Linked DNA regions of Ketobacter sp. MCCC 1A13808. The protein of the gene in region 2 interacts with the protein of the main gene of each other region in a pairwise test. Links are inferred from orthologs where the notes say so. Each region holds a gene or a part of one and is shown on either strand. Other genes may lie near its edges. The genes, in order: FT643_RS00540, grxD and FT643_RS03680.

Region 1 (7,820 bases), 220 kb from region 2 along the record:
TCCTGCTTTTGCTTTGCACATGGACGCCTCCTTTGAATTTGGCTGATTATTATCAGCCATCCACGCTGCTTTTAGTATCAATAGCCGCGACGCTTCCAGCTCGGCTTCCAGGCGATAAATTTCTGCTTGCAGAGCACTACCGTTATAAAGGCTCTTGCCGTAATCGAATACCACTCCTTCTTTTTCCAGCAGCTCCCGCGTGATCTCCAGAGCCGCGCGTGCCACGCCATAGGCCATCGCGGCAACCGGCGGACGGGTATTATCGAATGTCTGCATTACGCCGCCAAAAGCTTTCTTGCGCGCCTCCGCGGTATCCGCTATTTCCGCAGAGCCCAGAATATTGTCCTTGGGAATTTTGCAATCGGTGAATACGATAGCGGCTGTATCAGATACCCGCAAACCCATTTTGTCTTCACAACGCACCACCTCCATTCCCGGTGTGCCTTTTTCTACCACGAAGGATTTAATGGCGGCTTTACCTTTACCCCTATCCAGAGTCGCCCAAACCACCACTGCATCACCCCGCTGTGCAGCAGTGGCGAAAATTTTTTCACCGTTTAAAATCCAATTATCACCTTGCAACCGTGCAGTAGTCTGAACTGCGGCCGAATCTGAACCGCAACCAGGTTCAGTAATGGCCATAGCACAATGTAACTGACCAAACTTTTGCTTCTGTTGGGGCGTGCCAACGGCTTGTATTGCCGCATTCCCTAAACCCAACCCCGGGATGGATAACATCAATCCGACACACCCCCAGGACAACTCTGCAGTCGCCAATACTTGCATCATATTGGCACCGTTGCTGATCTCACTCACACCAGCAGAGCCTTCCGACGACGTTCGCTGGGAACTCATGCCGACATTTTTCAGCATCGCCCCGACCGGAATCAACTCCTCTGGAGTATCGCAATGTTCGATTTTATCGTACTTTCGTGCTATCGGTCGGAACACCGCATGAGCCAACTGGTGGCTCATCTTCTGAGCCATTTGTAATTTCTGTGGTAACTCTAAATTAATCATGATTTGGAAGCTCCTTCCTGATTCGATTAAACCACTACCACACCTTGTAACAGTGCATGCGCCCGCAAGTTTCTGTAAAACATCTCTACCGGATGCTCTCGGATGAAGCCGTGACCGCCCAATAACTGAATGCCGTTAGTACCGATTTCCATGGATTTTTCGGCACAAAATATACGGCACCAATACGCCTGTTCATGAAACGGTAATCCCTGTTCAGCACGCGACGCTGCCCGATACACCAGCATTCTCATGGCTTCCAGCTCGGTCGCCATATCCGCCACCATGAAGGCAACCGATTGGCGATGAGAAACAGGCTCCCCGAAAGCGGTACGTTCATTCACATAGGGCACAACGTAATCCAGCACGGCCTCGCAGCAGCCAACGGTAACGGCGCTCAGGCCGATTGCTGACAGGTCGGTCAGGCGCCGAATATCGAGTTCGATGCGCGCATCTACGCCCACTTGCACATCCTTTAACGTAACACGGCTTAAATTTAATGGTCTTAACCCCATGTAGTGTTCGTCCGTCACGCGCAGACCTGCACTATCACCATCGACGATAAAGCCTGCGATCCGGTTATTTTCGTCCGCTGCCAGCACCAGAATAAAGCGTGCCTGTGCTGCCAATGCTACCATCGTCTTCTCGCCGTTCAGACAATACCCTGTCGCGACCTTGAACGCCTTCGTACGTATGTCTGCGGCATCGAAAGTGGCACGCGGCTCCATCAAAGCAATGGTAGCTACTTGAAAACGTTCGTTTGCCAGCGGAGTCAGGTATTTTTCCTGTTGCCGTTCTGACGCCTGATCCAACAGCACATTGATGAAACTCGAAGGTGTTAACGCCGCAATCGCCAGTGACATGTCCCCCTTACCCAAATCCTCAGCGTTCAACATATTGGAAACCGGCGAACGTATCATACCCGCTCCCCCCAGTGCTTCCGGTATCGGCATCAGGCTCAAACCCAGCTCGGCAATGCGATTAAAGAACTCTGCAGGAGGCTGGCCCGCCTCGTCTGAAGCGCGAGCTATGGATTGAATTTCAGCACGGGCGAATCGTCGCAAAGATTCCCGTGTCATGCGCTGCTCTGCTGTTAACGTTATATCGAAACATTCATTGAACGATGCGCTTTGATCTGCAGACATTCGTTACTGCCCCTTTTCTATATAGATGGGTGTCGCGTTTAATGAGATAGGAATAATAAACAGCGCTCTAAATGCTAGGCGAGTGGCGTGGTTAGCAACAATGATCAAAAGTGACAAATACAAGTCAATCGTGATGCTCAGGGCCGGGCCAGGATCGACATCGGAGCCAGCCTAATATTGCAGGCTAAGGTCGTTTAGCAATGCATCCCAACGACGCCATTGCGGCATCGCCATTGTCATTAACCGATAGAACCGGGTGCTGTGATTGAATTCTTTGAGATGACATAGTTCATGTACAACCACGACATCAATGCATTCCAACGGGTACTTCACCAAATTGGTATTAAGTAGGATACGGCCGTTGCTGCGACAGGTTCCCCAGCGCCGCTTCATCAGCCTTGGCTCTATCGTGGACGCAGACAACGCAAATGACTGCATTTGCTGGCGCCAGTGGTCATGCCGTTCGTGATAGATGGCGCTGGCCTGCGTTCGATACCAGGCTTTTAATTTTCGTTCTACTGTTGCAACAGAGTCACCGGCGGCAGCGCCGGGCACCACATATTCCACTGCGGGGGCCGTATCATAGCCGATTACCTGCTTTTCTCCCAGGAAGTAAAACTGATTCCCCCACTGAAGTTGTGGTTCATAGGGTTTCGGACGGCGCTCTAACTCTGCGAGTTGTTTCTCAATCCAAACGCGCTTGGAATAGACGAAGCTCATTGCTTCCTTGCGCGACACGAAATAAGGCACCCGCACTTCGATACCATGCTCAGCACTGACATAAATACCGATACTTTTCCGTTTGCCATAGGTGAGTTGAAATTCCGTGTCATTCCCACTGGCTAAATCACTTTGATGCGCCAACTTATTGTCACCCTGAGTAAGAAAATTAATTTGAAATGTAAGCCATTGAAGAGGCTGATGTTATGCATTCATCCTGGTTACATATCTTTACATTTTGAATTTTCGACTAGTCTGAAAGTAATACCGGGCCGCTTTACGGGCAGTCCGGCGGTCAATCTCCCGAATTATATATTGCTGGTCGCTGCTACATGGATACACATACCCTGACGAAGTTCTTGCGCATAGTAAGCTGCTCATTGCTTTCAATCTGCACATTACCTGCGTGGGCATTTGGCCCAGACACAGCGCCTGCTGAAGTAAAATTTAACACTAGTTATGGCAATACCCAAGGCACTCTTAACTGGCAGATTGCAGGCGGCAACGGAGGCCCGAACATACTGTCTGAATTGACCTACCGGAATGTACAATTCAAACAATTCCAGATGTCGGGTAGCACCCTATTCAAACGCGGGCCACTGACCAACGCCGAGTTGTTTGTGGATTATAAAACCGGAATTGCGAGCGACGGTAGTGTGCAGGATTCTGACTACCAGACCGATAACCGAGGCCAGGAGTACAGTCGCAGTCACTCTTCAGCAAACGGCTCTCGGATGCAGGATATTACCCTGGGAGCCGCTTACCACTTTCAGATCAATACCTATCAATCATTGATACCGATGCTGGCTTACACCCGCAAGACTCAAAAAATGCTAATGACCGAAGGACTTCAGGTCGTGGACATATACAACCCCTATAATCTGGGGCCCTTCCGTAACACGCTGAACAGCTCCTATATCACAAGCTGGGATTCCATAGTTATGGGAATGGGCTGGAAAATGGAAACCCAAAACCATGAATTACTGCTGAACGCAAAATTTCATTTACTGGATTATCATGCTGAAGCGGACTGGAACCTGCGCAGTGATTTCGCCCATCCTAAGAGTTTCGAGCACTGGGCCGGTGGCAACGGATTTGGGCTGCAACTTTCTTACGCATACCGCTTTTCAGAATTATTCAGCTTGTGGCTTAACTGGTATCGAGAAGATTGGCGCACCAATCCGGGTACCGACGTTGTCTATCTGGCGGATGGGTCACGTGGTACAACTACGTTAAATGAGGTAACCTGGGAAGCGACTGGATTTGCAACAGGGCTGCTTTTTCGCTTCTAAACTCAATGGACCCACAAAATCTTCATAACCCGGTGATTCGATACGTTCTGATTGCCATAGGCTGGCTGGCTGTGGTTTTGGGCGTGATCGGCATCTTCCTGCCTCTGATACCCACCACCCCGTTTCTGTTACTGGCGGCCAGCTGCTTTGCGAAAAGCTCTACCCGCTTTCATGATTGGCTGCTGAATCAACCCCACCTCGGCCCCTATATTCAAATGTATCTCAATGGCAAGGGGATTCCGACGCGAGCGAAGATTAGCATACTGGTAGTAATGTGGTTATCTATGACCGTGTCAGCCCTGCTTTTCGGCAAGTATCTGGCGGTGAGGATAATCATGTTTATCATTGCCTGCGGGGTAACCATTTATATCGTGAGGCTGCCCACTCTCACCCTTGTTGAAAAAACCGACTAGATTCAGCGCATGCTAAAGTCGATCGGCTTTGCTACCGCCCAGACACTGCGGCGATGCAGGTGCACTCGCGTTCGCTTGGTTCCATTCGGCAGGCGTGTACGTATGTAAAGCAAGAGCGTGCACAGGCCCGGCCAAATCATCTGCCAGAATTTTGTATACAATCTGATGACGAGCGACTGAACGCTTCCCTTCAAATGCATCGGTAACCACCACTAATTTAAAGTGGGTTTCCGAATTGGGCGGTACGCTGTGCATATGACTTTCGTTAATCACCTCAAGATGTGAAAGCACAAGCTGGGCATTCATTTTAGTTTCAATCGAAGTCTGAACCGGATGGCTGACGGACATAATTCTTTTCCTGTTCTCTATAACCCATAAATATACCACTATACAGTTTAATGCTGAACCTGCTTCTTATTTCGGTACCGAGGCAAACGAAAATCAGCTGCTTTCACCGGCGCTGCCAGATAATGGCCCTGAGCAAAGCAACAGCCTAACTTCTCAAGTTTGGTGAATGCAGTTTCATCTTCGATCCCATGCACTACCAATTTAATATCCTGTGCCCGACACAAGGTCACTATTTCAGTCAAGGATTCCCGGTCATAGTGGCTATCCAGATTGCCGATCAACCGTTGATCCAGCTTAACCTCGGTAACCGGCAAATTGCTCATATACGAGGGCTTACCGTAGGACACTCCAAACTCATCAATGGTTAGCCCAATACCCGTGGCGCGGATACGGTTTAGCACTTCCCGGGTGATATTGGGATCTTCAATGATAGCCGCTTCCTTGATCTCAAAAGAAAGCACCTGCGCTGGAATGTGATTCTTTTGCAGTAGGAAACCCACCTCTTCAATAAAGCCGGACTCCCGCAAACACTTGGGCGACAAACTAATAGATAATTTAAGCGGGGTTTGGTGGGGATCAACCGCGACCAAATAATGGTGAATGGCTTTATCGATCATTTTCAACGTCAGTTCGGAAACAAAGCCTCCCACCTCTGCCAGATAAAAAATCTCGCTGGGGTTCACACTGTGTTCCAGGGCGCTGTTCCAGCGAACGAGCACCTCTATACCGCACACTTTATTACTGCGCAAATCGTAAATAGCCTGGAAGTACAATGCAAGTTGATCATCCTGAATACTGGCACGCAGTTCGTTGATCAGGCTGATATTACGCGGGTTATATTGATTTACCGTTTCCAGGTGATAACCTTTACTCAGGTTTTTGGTTTTATCGGCAGAAAGTGCCGTCAGGCTTTGCTCCAAAAGGCCGTTAAATTGAGTCACTACTTCGCTTAATTTTGAGACTCCGAACGAAACGCCCGGCTGCAATGCGACACCCTGATAGAAGAATGGTCGCTGCATAGCGGACTCGACCTCCTCTACTGCGATATTAACCGCACAGTCATCCATTGACTGCAATAAAAACGCGTATTCGCCGTTACCCATTACCGCCATAGGGGCATATTGATCCTTAAACTCCGATAGCGGAACGACCCCGGCAATGCTGCGCAAAATAATGCTTAAACGCTTGGTTGCACGAGTAAGCAGTTCATTTTTTGCCGCGTGTCCCAGATGGTTTTCTACCTGGATAAGGTGATGCAGTTCCACTAAAACCAGAGTAACGGACTCTTCGTCCGAGGCCCGTGATGCAATCATTTTCTGAGCCACACCCGCTAATACATCCAGTTCCGGAAAATGGTGCAACGTATCCCGCAATACTTTTTTCTGTAATTGCTCTTCTGCATACTTGAGTTCCAGCATCGTGTCATTTTGCAAACTGACATCCTTCCTTTTCTCAAATCGCTCACGCTGGATCCGGGCAGCTATACCTAAGGACAGGGTGATGCCTAAAAAGCAAAGTGCAACTTCCTTGAATCGAATAGTGAAGCCATTCACTGGAATTATACCGATCTCGCTTAACTGGAAAATAACATAGCCAAGCATGAATACAGACCACCCAGCCAGGAAGTAACGTGTCGCGCGTTGCGACACATTCAGACACGCAACAATGGCCGGCACAAAGAACAACGCGCTACACGCAATAAACAACAATACAAACAAAGGCTGATTCAACACACCGACCGCGACAAAAAGCGCCAATAATAAAGCACCTAATGCTGCACCTAACAGCATTCTATCCATCAAGGGGTAATCAATTTTGGTACCGAGATAACTGCGCGTAAACGCTACCGCACAAACCAGGGCCAGACACTGAATATAAGCGCTGAAATTGAAGGTCTGCATAAACGCAAATTCAAAACTATAGCGACTGAAAAAGCCTTCACCGGAAGCGGCCACCAATGTGCTGCTAACTAAAAATGCCGCCAAATAAAAATAAGTACCTTCAGATAGGGAAACACTAAGGAACAGGTTATAGAGTATGAGCGCAAGTAAACCGCCAAAAAACAACCCCCAGGCGGGCAGCGTTTTACGCTTATATAACTGGTAGGCTTCAGCATTCCACAAGGTCACCGGCAGGTTGAATGCGCCAATCACCTTTGTTTTAAAATACACTTCAGTGGCTTTGTCAGGATCGATGGGGACCGAGTATTCCAAATGGCGCCCGTCGCCGGCGATGATGCGTTGAAAACCCGACTCATCCTTAAAATACAGCTCCGACCCCCTCAGTTCGGTCGATTCAACCACCAACTTCCATTTTTGGGCAAGGAGCGCAACTGCGGCACTTTCGCGTAACCTGACTCGCATCCAGAAAGTATGCTCTCCTAGCGGGAGGAGGTGCCTGTACTCATCCGCCGGACGAAAGGAATCATCAGCCTGTGTGGTTATTTCCTCAAGAGTAAGAGCATCACTCTCGTCCAGAAACAGCTCGATATGGCTGGAAAGATCCAATTTAACTAAATTCACATTATTGATCAGAATAGACAGCTGGGCGTCGGATGCGAAAGCACTGACATTCAACATTAAGCCAAGGCAAAGCACCACTCGGAACCGAAGTGGCTGCATATTGTGCAGTAAAAAAAAGAAGCGCTTCATAAACCGGGCGGCTTAATCGGGCGTTCGGGACAATATTGAAGTGGCTATCCAGAAATTCGGACGGTCGAAAGGGGCTTTCAACTTGTTGTTCATTGCGAACCTCAGTAAATCTGGCCGCCCGCTCCCTGGGTTATGATTGGTTTCTGGTGAACCTAACTAAGTCCTTGTTAAAACTGAAAATAGACCCGACACAGCGATTTGTCTAACAATTTCCTGCATTTAATTCAACAACTT
Region 2 (7,714 bases):
TATCCAGCACCCAATCCTTACCCCTCAATGCAACTAGCGAGAACTATCATTTACGCATTGATATCGGCCTGGACAACCTGGAACGACTAATTAAAACAACCCGACGAAAATCCCACACCATGCTCATGCTGCAAAACGCCGACCATGACATTCTGATTGATGACAGCTCGTTAGCGTCTGCATTGGACAGCGCCCTTGCACTTATTTCCGGCAATATAGGTACAGCAAACCATTCTCAGGCATTTACCTGGAACCGTTCCAGTTTTCATCTCAACCAGCAGAGTCTGTCCGGTCAGGCGTCTTTGATCGTTTTAAGCCCGAATCTTAACGAGGAAGTATTTTCAGAAAACCTGTATTCACAGCTGAGTTATGTGGCTGTGATTTCATTGCTATTCAGTCTTTTCATTATCCATGGCATGACCACCGCATTAATCACCCAGCCGCTGAAACAGTTTCAGAATCTGGTCAAAAATATTATGGATGGCAACCTCAAACAACGTCTAACCATGAACCGGAGCGATGAAGTAGGCCAGCTTTCCGGCAGCCTGGAAGACTTACGCAAACATCTGCAGGATACATCACAGCATATCGAGGAGCTGGCTTACTTTGACACCCTGACCGGGCTGCCGAATAAAGTTAATTTCATCGATACCATTCAAAAGCTGATTGAGAAATCAAATTCTTCACGACATCACGTGGCCATTTTATTTTTTGACCTGGACAATTTTAAACATGTGAATGACGGGCTCGGCCACGAACTTGGCGATACCTTGCTAATGCAAGTGGGTGCACGACTCAAGGAAAGCATTCGTAGTCACGATGTCCTCAGCAACAGCTCCAGAGAATGGAACGATGAAAACGACGCCATGATTGCACGACTGGGCGGAGATGAGTTCACTGTTGTCCTTTCCAAAATCGGTTCGGCCGGTGAAGCTGCGAAAGTAGCAGAAAGAATACTGCAACGACTGAGTCAATCGTTTCTGCTCAAAGACAGTGAAATATTCATCAGTGCCAGTATCGGCATTTCGATGTTTCCCAAAGATGGAAATACCCCTGAAATATTATTGAAAAACGCCGATTTAGCTATGTATTCAGCGAAATCAAATGGTAAGAACAATTTCCGATTCTACGATGCGCAAATGAATACCCCTATGCTGGAACGCATCGAATTAGAGTCTTCAATGCGCACCGCTTTGGAAAACCACGAATTCCTTTTGCACTTCCAACCGAAAATTCCGCTCAACGGGGGCCACCGCTATGAATACGAAACCCTGATGCGGTGGCAGCACCCTACCCGCGGCATGATCAGCCCCGGTTTGTTCATCCCCATGGCAGAAGACTGCGGATACATTCAAAATTTAGGAGATTGGGCGATTGAGCAATGCTGCATACAAATAGAACAGTGGAATCAGCGCGACATAAAACCGTTGAGTGTCTCTGTCAATTTGTCGCCCGTGCAGCTTAACTATGGTAACCCGCTCCAAACCATCAAGCGCTGCCTTGCTATCTATAAGGTCGAACCGCATCAGCTTGAAATCGAGATTACAGAATCCGGACTGATGCAAAACGAAAACCATGCGATTAATTTGCTAAGGGATATAAAAGCCTTGGGTGTGCGAATTGCGCTGGATGATTTCGGAACCGGCTATTCGTCACTGGCCTACTTGCTGCGTTTTCCCATCGACACGTTAAAAATTGACCGGGCGTTTATCAAAGATCTTGAACACAATGAAGAATCGTTAATCGTACTTGAAACCATTATCTCATTGGCGAAACGCCTGAATTTGGAAGTGGTTGCGGAAGGAGTGGAGACGGAAGAGCAGTTCAAACTGTTAAAAGACCGGGATTGTGATTACATCCAGGGATTCTACTTTTCCAAGCCGCTCATCGCAGAGGAAGCCATGGACTACGTAGTAGAGTATTTCAATGCGCTTCCGGAAACGATTAGCGTTTTCCCGGCACCTCGTCGTTTACCAAACTGATTGGCCCGAGGCACCGGGTGAGAACACAGATCTAGCTGCTGCTATTCTTCAACAACCGCTTCATCGATAACCGTTTTCAGCTCACCCTGCTGAGCCATCTCCATAATAATATCACTGCCGCCCAACAACTCCCCTTTCACCCACAATTGCGGAAATGTAGGCCAATTGGCGTATTTCGGCAGTTCCGCACGGATGTCCGGATGTTCAAGAATATTGACGTAAGCGAACGGTTTGCCGATGGTCATCAATGCTTCAACGGCACGGGAAGAGAAACCGCACTGGGGGAACTGGGGGGTACCCTTCATATAAAGAATGACATTATTGGTGGATATTTGGTCTTTTATGACTTCAAGCGTTTCCATTTTTGCACCTATAGCGGAAAATTGGTTTGCAAACAGAGCCCATTGTACCAAAGAGCCGCGCCGCAAACACCTAGTGTAATCAGGCGATCCCGCCCGTCCTGCTGGAACCCGATCGAGGTCGACGTGAAATAGAGTACGGGCCCGGTGGCATCAAAATGACGCTGACAGTCTCAATCGCATTTTTCGTGAACGGCAGGAACCTGCAAAAAATCATAGGGTTGATAGTTACGGTAGTGCGCTGGAGCCCACTGCCCCAGATTTACAATCGTCTCTATCGCAACATCAACATTGCTTTTGTCCGCTAACCATTGCGGGATTGCACCACCCCACTGACTACCTGCTTCAAAACGGGTTCGGGTTTTACAACCGGGCAATGCAGTCAATTGCCAGTGCCCGAAACTGGTCTGAACCCGTTTAAACCCCTTTAGTTCCGGAATGGCATCAGGCCGGTTTTGCATTTCAATATCGATGACACCCGCGCCAGGTTGTGAAACCGTAAACAACGTGATCGCGTCTCTCGCTTTAACTAACCAGGCTGAACCGGTTTGGATATGCACCAGTGTTTGTGTCGGGCTGAGTCGTTTTATCATTTCCACTTTTTTCAAATAGGGAAACCAGTTCAGCTGTTCAGCCGGATCCTGTAACAGCGCTAGCAACGGTAGTAGTGGTGCATTAATATCTGCCTCTACCCGCACTTTATCAAACGCACTTCCCGCTTCCGTCCAAACCGTAATACCTTCCTCGGGTGACTTCTGCTGCTGCCATGCCACGGAATCATCCGTAGCAAACAGCAGGCAGCCGCTTATTAACAGCAGCAATACAAATCGCATAACCTCGCTCCGTTTCGTTTATCGCTTGAGGCGCCGAGTGCGGCGACGCCCCACACCACGGCAATAATGCCTGTAGCGTTTTAATCGATCGCCGACACCGCAACGGGTACACCGTTCAACGCAGCGTTACCGGAGAGTTGATCCAAAAACCGATCGTCAGTGAGGTCATTGGCGCTGACGCCGGCGTTGGCTTGAGCAATCTCCAGTTGCACCCCTTCCCGGGTATGCCCCCAGCCATGAGGCAGACTCACAACCCCGCTCATCATCTCATCACTGGCTTCAAGCACCGCTATCACCTGCCCCACTCGGGAGCAAACCTGAACATCCTGACCGCTCACAAAACCCAGTTTTTCAGCATCGCGCGGGTTCATCAGCAACTGGCAACGCCCCTTGCCTTTGACCAGCCTTTGATAATTATGCATCCAGGAATTGTTGCTTCTTACGTGTCGACGCCCGATCAGGGAAAATGGCTTGTCCGGATCCGGTTCGGACGCCGCCAGCAAACGGGAAAGATCCTTTAAAACCGCTTCCGGCGCACAACGAATCATCTTATCCTGATGTGCCAATCGCTCAGGGAATTGTGACTCATGGGCACCCAGATCAATGCCGTGGGGGTTCTCCTGTAAGGCCTGGAAACTGACACTGTTCTTATGGGGGCCCGCTTGTAAGCCCATGGCCAACATCATTTCAGGCGCGAATACAGACGCAGGTTCGTTACCCAACAATGCGTTCACTTTTGCTCCCAGCTCCGACATGATCTCCCAATCATGACGAGTATCAGCCGGTTTAGGAAACAACGCCGGACTGTACTTAGCAACGTTGCGCACCGCAAACGGCAATAATGCCAAATCGTAGTGATCGTGTTCCAAAGGGCTGGTAGGGGGTAAAATCACATCGGCAAATCGGGTGGTCTCATTGATATAGAAATCGATGGATACCATAAATTCCAGGGAAGCTAAGGCCTGCTCCAACTGGCGCCCGTTCGGGGTCGACAACACCGGATTGCCTGCGCCAGTAATCAGGGCGCGAATCTGCCCTTCTCCCGACGTCAGGATTTCTTCCGCCAATGCTGAACTGGGCAACTCGCCACCGAATTCCGGCAAGCCCCGCACCCGGCTCTGCCAGACATTAAAATGACCGGGTTTACTGGTGGCGCCATAGATAGGATCAATAGCGGGCAAGCTAAAGGTGTAGCCGCCCGGCACATCCAGATGACCGGTGATAATATTGAGTAATTGGATACCCCATTGGCATACGGAACCAAATTGCTGAACCGAAATTCCCATGCGACCATAAATAGATGCCCGCTCTGTATGTGCAAGGTCATGAGCAAGTTGACGCAAGGTATCGGCAACAATACCGGTCTTGGATTCCGCTAATTCCGCAGTAAACGGTTGAACTGCTTTTTCCGCTTTATCCAGGTCCGCAAGATGCTTGCCCAAGTGCGCGGTTTTGACCCAGCCGTTGCGGAAAATTTCCCTCGCCATGGCCAACAAAAAATAGGCATCCGTACCCGGTCGGATAAATTCATGCTGATCGGCTATTTCTGCGGTTTCACTGCGGCGTGGATCAATTACCACCATTTTGCCGCCACGCTGACGCAATGCTTTCGCGCGAAGGCGAAAGCCCGGCACACTCCATATACTGCCATTGGATGCCATAGGATTACCGCCAACAATGATCAGTAAATCACTGCGGTCAATATCAGGCACCGGCACCTGCACCTGGTGTCCGTACATCCAATAACACATGAGCTGGTGCGGTAACTGGTCTACCGAGGTGGCCGAAAACCGGTTGCGGGTTTTTAAGGGTTTAAACAGATAACTGCTGTGGGTCATCATGCCCCAGTTATGTACCGTCGGATTTCCCATATAGATGCCCAGGGCATTGTTGCCATGCTGTTGTCGAATGCCAACCAGATTTGCTGCCACCAAATCGTAGGCTTCTTCCCAGCTGATGGTTTGCCATTGATCGCCGACCCGACGCATGGGAAAGCGCAATCGGTCAGGGTCTGTATGAATATCAACAATTGCTGTGGATTTCGGACAAACGTAGCCCTGGCTCAGGGGGTCTTCCGCATCCCCTTTCACGCTTAATACCTGATCACCTTCAGTGGTAATCTCCAGTCCGCACATGGCTTCGCACAAATGGCAAACCCGGTAGTGTGTCTGTTGCTTCTGCATTTGGTTTTGCATACCTTCGCCTCTCTCACTCAGTCCAGCCACCACCACCCGGTGTCGCCACTGTCAGTACATCCCCTGGTTTCACCTGCAAAGTCACTTTGCCGGCGACTATTTTATTATTTAACGTATTTCTGCCCCGTTCTGCCTCGCCTCCCCCGTTTAACCCCCACGGCGCATTGACACGTCGCTCCGTTAGCAGAGTCACTGTCGCCGGTTGCAAAAAGGCGACTTCCCGCACCAGACCATCGCCTCCCCGGTGCTGTCCCGTTCCGCCGGAACCGGTTCGGATCTGATAGCGCAGCACCCGCAATGGATAATGCGCCTCCAGGCTTTCCACCGGCGTATTCAGGGTATTGGTCATATGGGTCTGAACCGCACTCAACCCGTCCCCCGTTGGCGATGCACCCATTCCGCCGGCCATGGTTTCATAATAATCCCAGCGCCTGCCGTCATCATAAACGGCCCCCATTGCCAGATTGTTCATACTGCCGTGACTGGCAGCCGGAATCCGCTGCGGTATTGCTTGCGACAACGCGCCCAAAATCACATCGACAATGCGGGTACTGGTTTCCACATTGCCTGCGGCCACGGCTGCCGGATAACGTGCGTTGAGCAAACTGCCCGCTTCCGCTTTCAATTGAATGCACCGAAAGGCACCGGCACAGGCGGGCACCCGCTCCGGCATCAAGCAGCGAAACACATACAAAACCGCAGCCGCTGCGACCGACAACGGGCAGTTCACATTGCCCGGCACCTGAGCGGAGGTGCCGGCAAAGTCCACTTCAACCTCGCCGCTTTTAATAGTGATACAGGCCACAATCGCAATGTTTTCGTTACCCAGGCCGTCGTCGTCCAGACAATCCAGAAAACGGTACTCGCCATCGGGAATTTCCAGCAAGCTATCCCGGGCCAGGATTTCTGCGTACTGATTCAGATCCTCAACCATGCGCAAATAACCATTCGAGCCATAGCGCTCGATGAGCTGCTGCAAACGCGTCACACCCACCCGGTTCGCACTGACCTGTGCCGTGAAATCGCCAACCGATGTCACATCGCTCGCACTATCCTGCGATAAACTGCCAGCCGGCAGCCCCGCCAGCTTTTCCAATAATCCGAGCTGCCACTCACCTTTGCGAATCAGATAATCCGGAGCGATCACCACGCCTTCTTCGTGAAGATTACCGGATACCGGCATGGAACCCGGCGCACTGGCTCCAATATTGGCATGATGCGCACGGTTGGCGACAAAGGCGATGAGTGCACCGGCATCAAACACCGGAGCGATCACAGTGACATCCGGCAGGTGGGTGCCCCCCATAAACGGATCGTTCACCACCACCATATCACCCGCGGCCCATTCAAGTCGGGTCACGATAGACGCCATCGCGTAAGCCATGCTGCCCAGATGCACCGGAATATGGGCAGCCTGTGCAGTGAGATTACCTTTCGCATCAAAGATGGCGCAGGAGAAATCCAGACGGTCCTTGATATTGGGTGAAAAGGCAGCGCGCTTCAGCGCGGCACCCATTTCGTCGCAAATGGATTCAATTCTGCTGGAAAACACACTGAGTTCGATTGGGTTCATAGGTTCGGGTACACCGGATCGGAGAATCAAATGCAATTAGGGAAACACAACTTTGCGCGGCAGTCGATCTATAGTCGGCCATCAGGGTGGAGGATTCAACGGCGAAATGTGCCATGTTGATGCTGGCTGGCCCAGGTTATTCGCGCCGATGCATCGCTCCGTACCCACATTGCACCCGCCATGGAATCGGTCTATGATTAACGGTTTCATCGGCAGCAGCAGCTGCCTTTTTTTGTTTGCAGACCAGCGAAAACACCCTCACTGCAACAACATCTGGAGTTATCAGGAAACGTATTATGTCGGGAAGCGGTTTGATGACCACCTATCGCCCAATGTCGATTACCTTTGAAAGAGGCGATGGGGTTTGGCTATATGACAATGAAGGGAATCAATATTTGGATTGCATCAGTGGTATTGCCGTTTGCGGTCTCGGCCACTGCCATCCAAAAGTCACTCAAACACTGCAGGAGCAAGCTGCACGGCTGGTTCATACCTCCAACCTGTATCGTATATCCCACCAGGAAGAACTGGGTCGACGCTTAGCGGAAATTACTGGAATGGACGCGTGCTTTTTCGGTAATTCCGGGGCAGAGGCCAACGAGTGCGCAATCAAAATTGCCCGACTGTACGGCCATAACAAAGGGATTGAAAAGCCTAACATCGTAGTAACGGACGGATCTTTCCATGGCCGTACTCTGGCGACCTTGAGCGCCACCGGAAATCGCAAGGTGCAGGCGGGCTTTGAACCTCTGGTGCAGGGTTTTATCCGCGC
Region 3 (7,656 bases), 510 kb from region 2 along the record:
CACCGTCGACAAATTTGTCTGAGCTCCAGACCAGCAAAATTAAGCCGGCCACAATGGCCAGGAGGGCAACCAGCATGTGTCAATTCCACATTAAAACAAGCACTGCAATGTAATGGCTATCTTGTCCCTATGCAAGCCAGGGGCTTGCGCATTGGCCAGTTTTTCCTTTTAATCACAAGATGATATAGTTCAGCTCTTGTTTTTGGAATTGCCGGGAGCAACCAAAAAGGCCTTTCATGTCAGCAGACTCTCAGAATTACGTCGAAATCGCCGGCCTGTCGTTTAATCGCGGCAACCGGGTAATCTATGACAATATCAACTTGGTTATCCCGAAAGGTAAAGTGACGGCAATAATGGGCCCGAGCGGGACCGGTAAAACCACCTTGCTACGTCTCATCGGTGGCCAATTGAAGCCCGACAGCGGCAGCATCCTGGTCGATGGCCATAATATTCCTGAGCTGGGCCGGAGTGAGTTATTCCAGGTTCGTAGCAAAATGGGGATGCTGTTCCAAAGTGGCGCTTTATTCACGGATCTGTCTGTTTTTGAGAATGTCGCATTCCCCCTGCGAGTGCATACCGAACTACCGGAAGACATGATTCGGGATGTTGTCCTGATGAAGTTACAGGCGGTGGGGCTGAGGGGGGCGAAAAACCTGATGCCCAGCGAACTGTCCGGAGGTATGGCACGCCGTGCAGCGTTAGCTCGTGCGATCGCCCTGGACCCGGAATTAGTGCTGTACGATGAGCCCTTTGCCGGGCAAGACCCGATGGCAATGGGCGTCGTGGTGCAGTTGATCCGGTTATTGAACGACGCCTTGGGTCATACCAGCGTCGTGGTGTCTCATGATGTGCAGGAAACTGCCAGCATTGCTGATTATATTTATGTTATTGCCGATGGCGTAGTGATCGGCCAGGGCAAGTCCGATGAAGTGCTGAATTCGGATCTGCCGCGGGTGCGCCAGTTTATGCAGGGGTTGCCGGACGGGCCGGTGCCGTTCCATTTCCCGGCCATGGAATTACAGGAAGACTTTCTGCGGGGAAGCATGTAGTGCTGGATAGAATCAGTGGTCTGGGCCGCTTTGGCCTCGAATTAGTAGGCGCACTCGGACGTTCCGGAATTTTTCTGTTCCATTCGTTGTGGGCGCTACCCAATCTCCGTACCAATTTCCCTTTGCTAATCAAGCAAATTTACTCCGTGGGCGTATTGTCTATGGTGATTATAATTGTCTCGGGTACCTTCATCGGAATGGTGTTGGCTTTGCAGGGTTACACCATTCTGAATACCTACGGCAGCGAGCAGGCGCTAGGACAGATGGTCGCATTGACTCTGTTACGTGAGCTGGGGCCGGTGGTCACTGCGTTGCTATTTGCCGGGCGCGCCGGCTCCGCGTTAACGGCGGAAATTGGTCTGATGAAAACCACAGAGCAGTTAGCGAGTATGGAAATGATTGGGGTTGACCCGCTGCGCCGAATCATTGCTCCCCGTTTCTGGGCCGGGTTGATCTGTTTGCCGACGCTGGCTGTGATTTTTTCTGCTGTCGGCATTTTAGGTGGCTTTTTGGTTGGCGTGGTGTGGCTGGGCGTGGATGGAGGCTCGTTCTGGGCCAATATGCAAAGTAGCGTGCAATGGTCAGACGATGTTATGAATGGTGTCATTAAAAGCATTGTGTTTGGCGTGGTGGTTACGTGGATTGCGGTGTTTCAGGGATACGACACCGTCCCGACCTCGGAGGGTATCAGTCGTGCGACTACCCGTACGGTGGTTTATGCGTCGCTGGCGGTGCTCGGTTTGGACTTTATTTTAACTGCGGTCATGTTTGGAGAAATTTGATGCGAGTGCGTACCCAGGAATTAACGGTGGGTGTATTTATATTAATAGGGCTTATGGCATTGATTTTTCTTGCCCTACGGGTCAGCGGGTTATCTCTGAAATCCGGCGAGGAGACCTATCGGGTGACGGCCAAATTCGAAAATATCGGCGGCCTCACGGCACGAGCGAAGGTCACGATGGCGGGTGTGACCATTGGTCGGGTGACCAGAATCTATCTGGATCGAGAAGATTTCGTGGGGGTAGTGGAAATGGAGATATATAAAAATGTGAATAATCTCTCGTCCGACTCCAGCGCTGCAATCCTAACCGCCGGCATTCTGGGGGAAAAGTACATTGGTATCATCCAGGGTGCTGAACTGGACAATCTTGCAGATGGCAGTGAGATATATAACACCCAGTCTGCGCTGGTGCTAGAAGACTTGATCGCTAAGTTTCTGGTTGGCAGGGTATCGTCTGATGAGCCCTGATCAAATCTCTGCGTTGGGCGTGAGCCTCATCCGCGTGAGTGACCATAAGCTGGAAATCAGCGGTGATATGGTATTTGCGTCCGCAACCTGGTTGCGTAGTGAAGGCGAGAAGCTGCTACCGGGTATGGGTGACCGGATTGTGGTGGACCTGGCTCAGGTAGGTAGAGTCGGCAGTGTGGGTATTTCGGTATTGCTGTGCTGGATGCGTATGGCACAGGTGCTGGGAAAAGAGCTTCAGTATGTTAATGCACCTGACGATATGCTGGATGTGAGCCGCGTCAGCAGTCTGGATTCAGTAATTCCTTTTGCCTCCTGATTTTGGTGTCGAACTTGTTTACAATAGCGCACTTCCGATATTAATGAGAAACCCCAATGATCACGGCTGAAGATATCAAGCAGCAAATTGAGAGTGGGATCGATACTGCCGAAGTATTGGTTCGTTTGGATGGTAACAAGTGCCTGGTAGCCGTCGCCTCGACGGAATTTGAAGGTTTACGCACCATCAAAAAGCAACAGATGGTATACGCCTGCCTAAATGAGATGATCTCCAGCGGCGAGCTACATGCCGTCAGCATGCATACCTACACCCCGTCCGAATGGGACTCCCAGAAAAAGCTGGGTATCCCCGGATTCTAGAGGCTTCACCATGGATAAACTGATTATCACCGGGGGTGCAAGCCTTAACGGTGAAATTCGCATTTCCGGGTCAAAAAACTCAGCACTGCCGGTGTTGGCTGCGACTTTGTTGTGTGACGAGAAAATGAGGGTGTGCAATCTGCCGCATCTTCAGGACATTACCACCATGATTGAATTGTTGGGGCAGATGGGGGTGGACCTCATCATCGACGACAAACTCAATCTGGAGGTAGAAGCGAATACTATTAAAGAATTGCACGCCCCCTATGAGTTGGTTAAAACCATGCGGGCGTCGATTCTCGTGCTCGGGCCAATGCTGGCGCACTTCGGGGAAGCCCACGTTTCGTTACCAGGGGGCTGTGCTATTGGCAGTCGGCCAGTGGATTTGCATATTCACGGGCTGCGGGCCATGGGAGCGGATATTGAAGTTGAAAACGGCTATATACACGCCAGTGTAAAGGGACGCTTGAAAGGTGCCAGAATTGTACTGGAAACAGTCACGGTAACCGGTACAGAAAACCTGATGATGGCGGCCGCATTAGCCGAAGGCCAGACCATTCTGGAGAATGCGGCCCGTGAGCCGGAGGTGGTAGACCTCGCTGAATGCCTGAATCGAATGGGGGCGGATGTAAAGGGGGCCGGTACCGATACTATCGTGATAAATGGTCGGGATCGATTGCACGGCTGCGATTACAATGTAATTCCTGACCGCATCGAAACGGGTACCTACCTGGTTGCGGGTGCCATTAGTCGGGGTAAGGTGAAGCTAAAGCAAACCCGGCCCGATATTCTGGATGCGGTGCTGTTGAAGCTGGAAGAAGCCGGTGCACATATTGCGACAGGCGACGATTGGGTAGAACTGGATATGAAAGGCAATCGCCCCAGATCGGTGAATGTCCGCACAGCACCTTATCCGGCGTTTCCGACTGACATGCAAGCGCAATTTACTGCTTTGAATGCCGTCGCTGAAGGGACCGGTACGATAATCGAAACGGTGTTCGAAAATCGTTTTATGCATGTGTCTGAGCTGAACCGGATGGGCGCGCAGATTTCTTTGGAAGGCAACACAGCGATTATCAAAGGCGTCGAGCAATTAACCGGAGCGCCGGTCATGGCCACGGATTTGAGGGCGTCCGCCGGATTGGTCCTGGCAGGGCTGGTGGCAAATGGTGACACTCTGGTTGACCGCATTTATCATATTGATCGCGGTTATGAATGCATCGAAGAAAAGCTACAAATGCTGGGTGCTACCATCCACCGCATTCCCTCATAAGATAGAGACAGTCATGACAGCTAACATCCGCATTGCCTTATCAAAAGGGCGCATACTGGACGAGACATTGCCGCTGCTGAAAAAAGCCGGAATTGAGCTTCTGGAAGAGCCTTCCAAAAGTCGCAAACTGATTTTTCCCACCAGTCATCCCAATGTTGAAATCATTATTATTCGTGCCACGGATGTGCCCACATTTGTTGAACATGGCGCTGCGGATGTGGGGGTTGCGGGTAAGGATGTGCTGATGGAGCACGGTGCTAGAGGGGTCTATGAACCACTTGATCTCGATATCTCCCGTTGTAAATTGATGGTGGCGGCCAAGTCCCAGGCTGAACCCGTGCAAGGCCGGTTACGGGTAGCAACGAAGTTCGTTAATTTGACTAAACGCTACTACGCGGAAAAAGGCGAGCAGGTAGATATTATCAAGCTGTACGGCTCCATGGAGCTGGCGCCTCTGGTGGGGTTAGCCGATCGTATTGTCGATATTGTCGATACCGGCAACACGTTGCGTGCGAATGGATTAGAGCCAACGGAGTTAATCGCAACCATCAGTTCCCGAATGATCGTGAACAAAGCGTCTATGAAAATGAAGCATAGCCTGATTCAGAATCTAATCGATCAATTGTCAGAGGCCGTTGAGCAAAACCGCAAGGCATGAAGGCCGTTTAAACTGAAACCGGTTACCCAATTTGAGGAAGATGACAGATGACTCTGGAAATTGCTCAGCTCGATGCAAACCAAAGTGATTTTGAGCAGCGCCTGAATGGTCTGCTGGCGTGGGACAGTGTGTCCGATCAGGGTGTGCAAACAGCAGTAGCGGAAATCGTGACAAGCGTACGGCAGCGTGGGGATGCCGCTGTGCTTGAATACACCCGGCGCTTTGATCGGGTGGATGCGGCGTCTGTTGCTGATCTTGTGGTCAGTGCAGATCGCTTGGAGCATGCCTGGAATACCATACCGGCGGCGCAGCGTGAGGCTCTGCAGGTTGCAGCAGACAGGGTGCGCAGTTATCACCAGCACCAGAAAACGGAATCCTGGTCTTATCGGGAAGCAGACGGCTCATTACTCGGGCAAAAGGTAACGCCGCTGGACCGGGCCGGACTCTATGTGCCAGGGGGCAAGGCAACCTATCCCTCATCGGTGTTGATGAATGCCATTCCTGCCAAGGTTGCCGGCGTTGCCGAGGTGGTGATGGTGGTACCTACTCCCGGCGGCGAGTTGAACGAGATGGTCTTGGCTGCAGCTCACATTGCAGGTGTCGACACGGTAATTACCATCGGTGGGGCACAGGCCATTGCCGCTCTGGCTTATGGTACTGAAACGGTGCCCCGGGTAGATAAGATCGTCGGGCCGGGCAATATCTATGTTGCGACAGCGAAGCGGATGGTCTTTGGTCAGGTGGGAATCGATATGATCGCTGGCCCTTCCGAGATCCTGGTCGTTTGTGATGGCAAAACAGACCCTGACTGGGTGGCGATGGATATGTTCTCTCAAGCCGAGCACGATGAAGATGCCCAATCCATTCTGGTGTCGCCTGACGCCGATTTTCTGGAACGGGTGCGGGCCTCCCTGGAAACATTACTGCCGACACTGGAACGCTCTGCGATTGCACAGGTCTCACTGGCAAATCGTGGCGCATTGATTAAAGTGTCAGATCTAGATCAGGCGGTGGAAGTGATTAACCGAATCGCTCCAGAGCATCTTGAATTATCAGTGGACGACCCGGAAGCCATAATCGAAAAAGTTCGTCATGCTGGAGCGATTTTCATGGGGCGATACACTGCCGAGGCGTTAGGTGATTATTGCGCAGGTCCTAATCATGTGTTGCCGACCTCCGGCACGGCACGTTACTCGTCACCATTGGGTGTATACGACTTCCAAAAGCGCAGTTCGTTAATTATGTGTACCGCCGAAAAGGCATCAGAGCTGGGCAAGGTAGCGTCTGTGTTAGCAAGAGGTGAAAGCCTCACTGCCCATGCCCGTTCTGCTGAATACCGCATTAAAGATTGAGATGGAATAAGCGAGCAATAGAATGACCAACCCAGTTAAGCAATGGATACGACCTGAAATCCAGGCGCTCAGTGCGTACCATGTCGCACCTTCAGCTGGCATGGTGAAGTTGGATGCAATGGAAAACCCCTATCACTGGCCGAAAGCCATGGTAGAGGAGTGGCTGGGTATACTGCGTGATATTCACGTTAATCGCTATCCTGATCCGGTGTCTGCAGAATTAAAAGAAGACCTAAAGCTGCTGATGGACGTTGACCCTAAATACCAGGTGATATTGGGTAATGGTTCTGATGAGCTGATACAAATAGTGGCGATGGCATTGGCGATGCCCGGGCGAGTGGTGATGGCACCGGAGCCCAGTTTTGTGATGTACAAGATGATAGCGACGTTTTGCGGTATGGATTACGTGGGAGTGCCCCTGGGTGAAGATTTTGTACTGGATTTGGATGCAATGCTGGCGGCTATTGAAGAGCACCAACCCGCACTGGTTTTTCTTGCGCAGCCAAACAATCCCACCGGCAATTTATTTGAGTTAGAGCCTGTCAGAAGCGTTTGCCAACAGGCGCCAGGTTTGGTGGTTATTGATGAAGCCTACCTGGCGTTTTCAGATCGTCACCACCTGGCTTTAATGGATGAATTCGATAATGTCGTAATCATGCGCACACTGTCTAAAATGGGTCTGGCTGGGCTGCGGTTAGGTATGCTGTTTGGATCCAAAGCCTGGGTGGAACAGTTTGAAAAAGTACGCTTGCCCTACAACATTAATGTATTGACCGAAGCGTCCGCCAAGTTTGCCCTTATGCACTTCGATGTAATGAAGGCGCAGACCCAGGAAATCAAAGAGAACCGCACTCAGTTGGTTAAGGCCCTGCATCAACTTCCCTTTGAGAAAATCTGGCCGAGTCAGGCCAACTTTATCCTCGCGCGAACTCCGCCAGGAAAGGCCCGCTTCATCGCGGATCAATTGCGGGACGCGGGTGTTCTGATTAAGTGCGCGGACGGCGCCCACCCGCAATTAAAAGATTGTCTGCGCTTTACTGTAGGAACCGCAGATGAAAACCGGCTTATGTTACAGGCACTGCACGCAGCGATGAGCGAATAGCGTCGGTTAGTCCGGCTTCGCCTGTAGTTTGGCGTGAATGAATTGCTCATGCGGTAGGTATAAAAGCTCCGATACTTTGCGGATAATATGGTCTTCATAGCGATCCAGCTCACCGTCCGCAAAAGCCACCTTCCACATGGCAAATATCAGCTTATATTTTTGTTCCATGGAATAGTGGCTATTGAGCTGTTTGGTCATTTCATACAGGTCAGTCGCGTTTTTTTGCTGTTGCTTCGCGGTCTGCATAAGGTCATCAGCTTCGGCTGAGCTGGTCGTCAAAGAGTCCACCAACAATGTTTTGATGGTCTCTTCTTCTTCGCTTTTCCAATTATCGTCT

Evidence for each region.
Region 1: the proteins of grxD (region 2) and FT643_RS00540 interact in binary tests that used the Escherichia coli proteins (3 or more experiments, as listed by UniProt). The link is inferred for Ketobacter sp. MCCC 1A13808 from one-to-one orthologs.
Region 3: the proteins of grxD (region 2) and FT643_RS03680 interact in binary tests that used the Escherichia coli proteins (3 or more experiments, as listed by UniProt). The link is inferred for Ketobacter sp. MCCC 1A13808 from one-to-one orthologs.

Annotation. Positions count from the first base shown.
Region 1 is NZ_VRKW01000001.1:112,636-120,455, forward strand. Bases 3,268-6,090 are described here. They hold FT643_RS00540 (BolA family protein), read right to left. Parts: upstream 4,936-6,090; coding sequence 4,600-4,935; downstream 3,268-4,599. Other genes in these bases: FT643_RS00530 (hypothetical protein), read left to right, coding at 3,268-4,174; FT643_RS00535 (YbaN family protein), read left to right, coding at 4,180-4,587; FT643_RS00545 (EAL domain-containing protein), read right to left, coding at 4,983-6,090. Also shown: FT643_RS00515 (acyl-CoA dehydrogenase family protein), read right to left, coding at 1-1,017; FT643_RS00520 (acyl-CoA dehydrogenase family protein), read right to left, coding at 1,047-2,162; FT643_RS00525 (M48 family metallopeptidase), read right to left, coding at 2,334-3,026; more of FT643_RS00530, read left to right, coding at 3,215-3,267; more of FT643_RS00545, read right to left, coding at 6,091-7,586. UniProt on the Escherichia coli protein: Transcriptional regulator that plays an important role in general stress response. Has many effects on cell morphology, cell growth and cell division. Acts by regulating the transcription of many genes, including dacA (PBP-5), dacC (PBP-6), ampC and mreB.
Region 2 is NZ_VRKW01000001.1:339,674-347,387, forward strand. Bases 685-3,401 are described here. They hold grxD (Grx4 family monothiol glutaredoxin), read right to left. Parts: upstream 2,345-3,401; coding sequence 2,024-2,344; downstream 685-2,023. Other genes in these bases: FT643_RS01590 (EAL domain-containing protein), read left to right, coding at 685-1,982; FT643_RS01600 (START domain-containing protein), read right to left, coding at 2,515-3,174; FT643_RS01605 (molybdopterin oxidoreductase family protein), read right to left, coding at 3,255-3,401. Outside these bases: more of FT643_RS01590, read left to right, coding at 1-684; more of FT643_RS01605, read right to left, coding at 3,402-5,369; FT643_RS01610 (hydantoinase B/oxoprolinase family protein), read right to left, coding at 5,383-6,942; FT643_RS01615 (aspartate aminotransferase family protein), read left to right, coding at 7,239-7,714. UniProt on the Escherichia coli protein: Monothiol glutaredoxin involved in the biogenesis of iron-sulfur clusters.
Region 3 is NZ_VRKW01000001.1:847,375-855,030, reverse strand. The notes cover bases 1,644-4,302. They hold FT643_RS03680 (BolA family protein), read left to right. Parts: upstream 1,644-2,670; coding sequence 2,671-2,934; downstream 2,935-4,302. Other genes in these bases: hisG (ATP phosphoribosyltransferase), read left to right, coding at 4,221-4,302; murA (UDP-N-acetylglucosamine 1-carboxyvinyltransferase), read left to right, coding at 2,945-4,207; FT643_RS03685 (STAS domain-containing protein), read left to right, coding at 2,288-2,614; mlaD (outer membrane lipid asymmetry maintenance protein MlaD), read left to right, coding at 1,831-2,298; mlaE (lipid asymmetry maintenance ABC transporter permease subunit MlaE), read left to right, coding at 1,644-1,831. Also shown: FT643_RS03705 (calcium/sodium antiporter), read right to left, coding at 1-76; FT643_RS03700 (ATP-binding cassette domain-containing protein), read left to right, coding at 237-1,049; more of mlaE, read left to right, coding at 1,049-1,643; more of hisG, read left to right, coding at 4,303-4,865; hisD (histidinol dehydrogenase), read left to right, coding at 4,913-6,217; hisC (histidinol-phosphate transaminase), read left to right, coding at 6,240-7,319; FT643_RS03655 (tellurite resistance TerB family protein), read right to left, coding at 7,326-7,656. UniProt on the Escherichia coli protein: Involved in cell resistance against acid stress.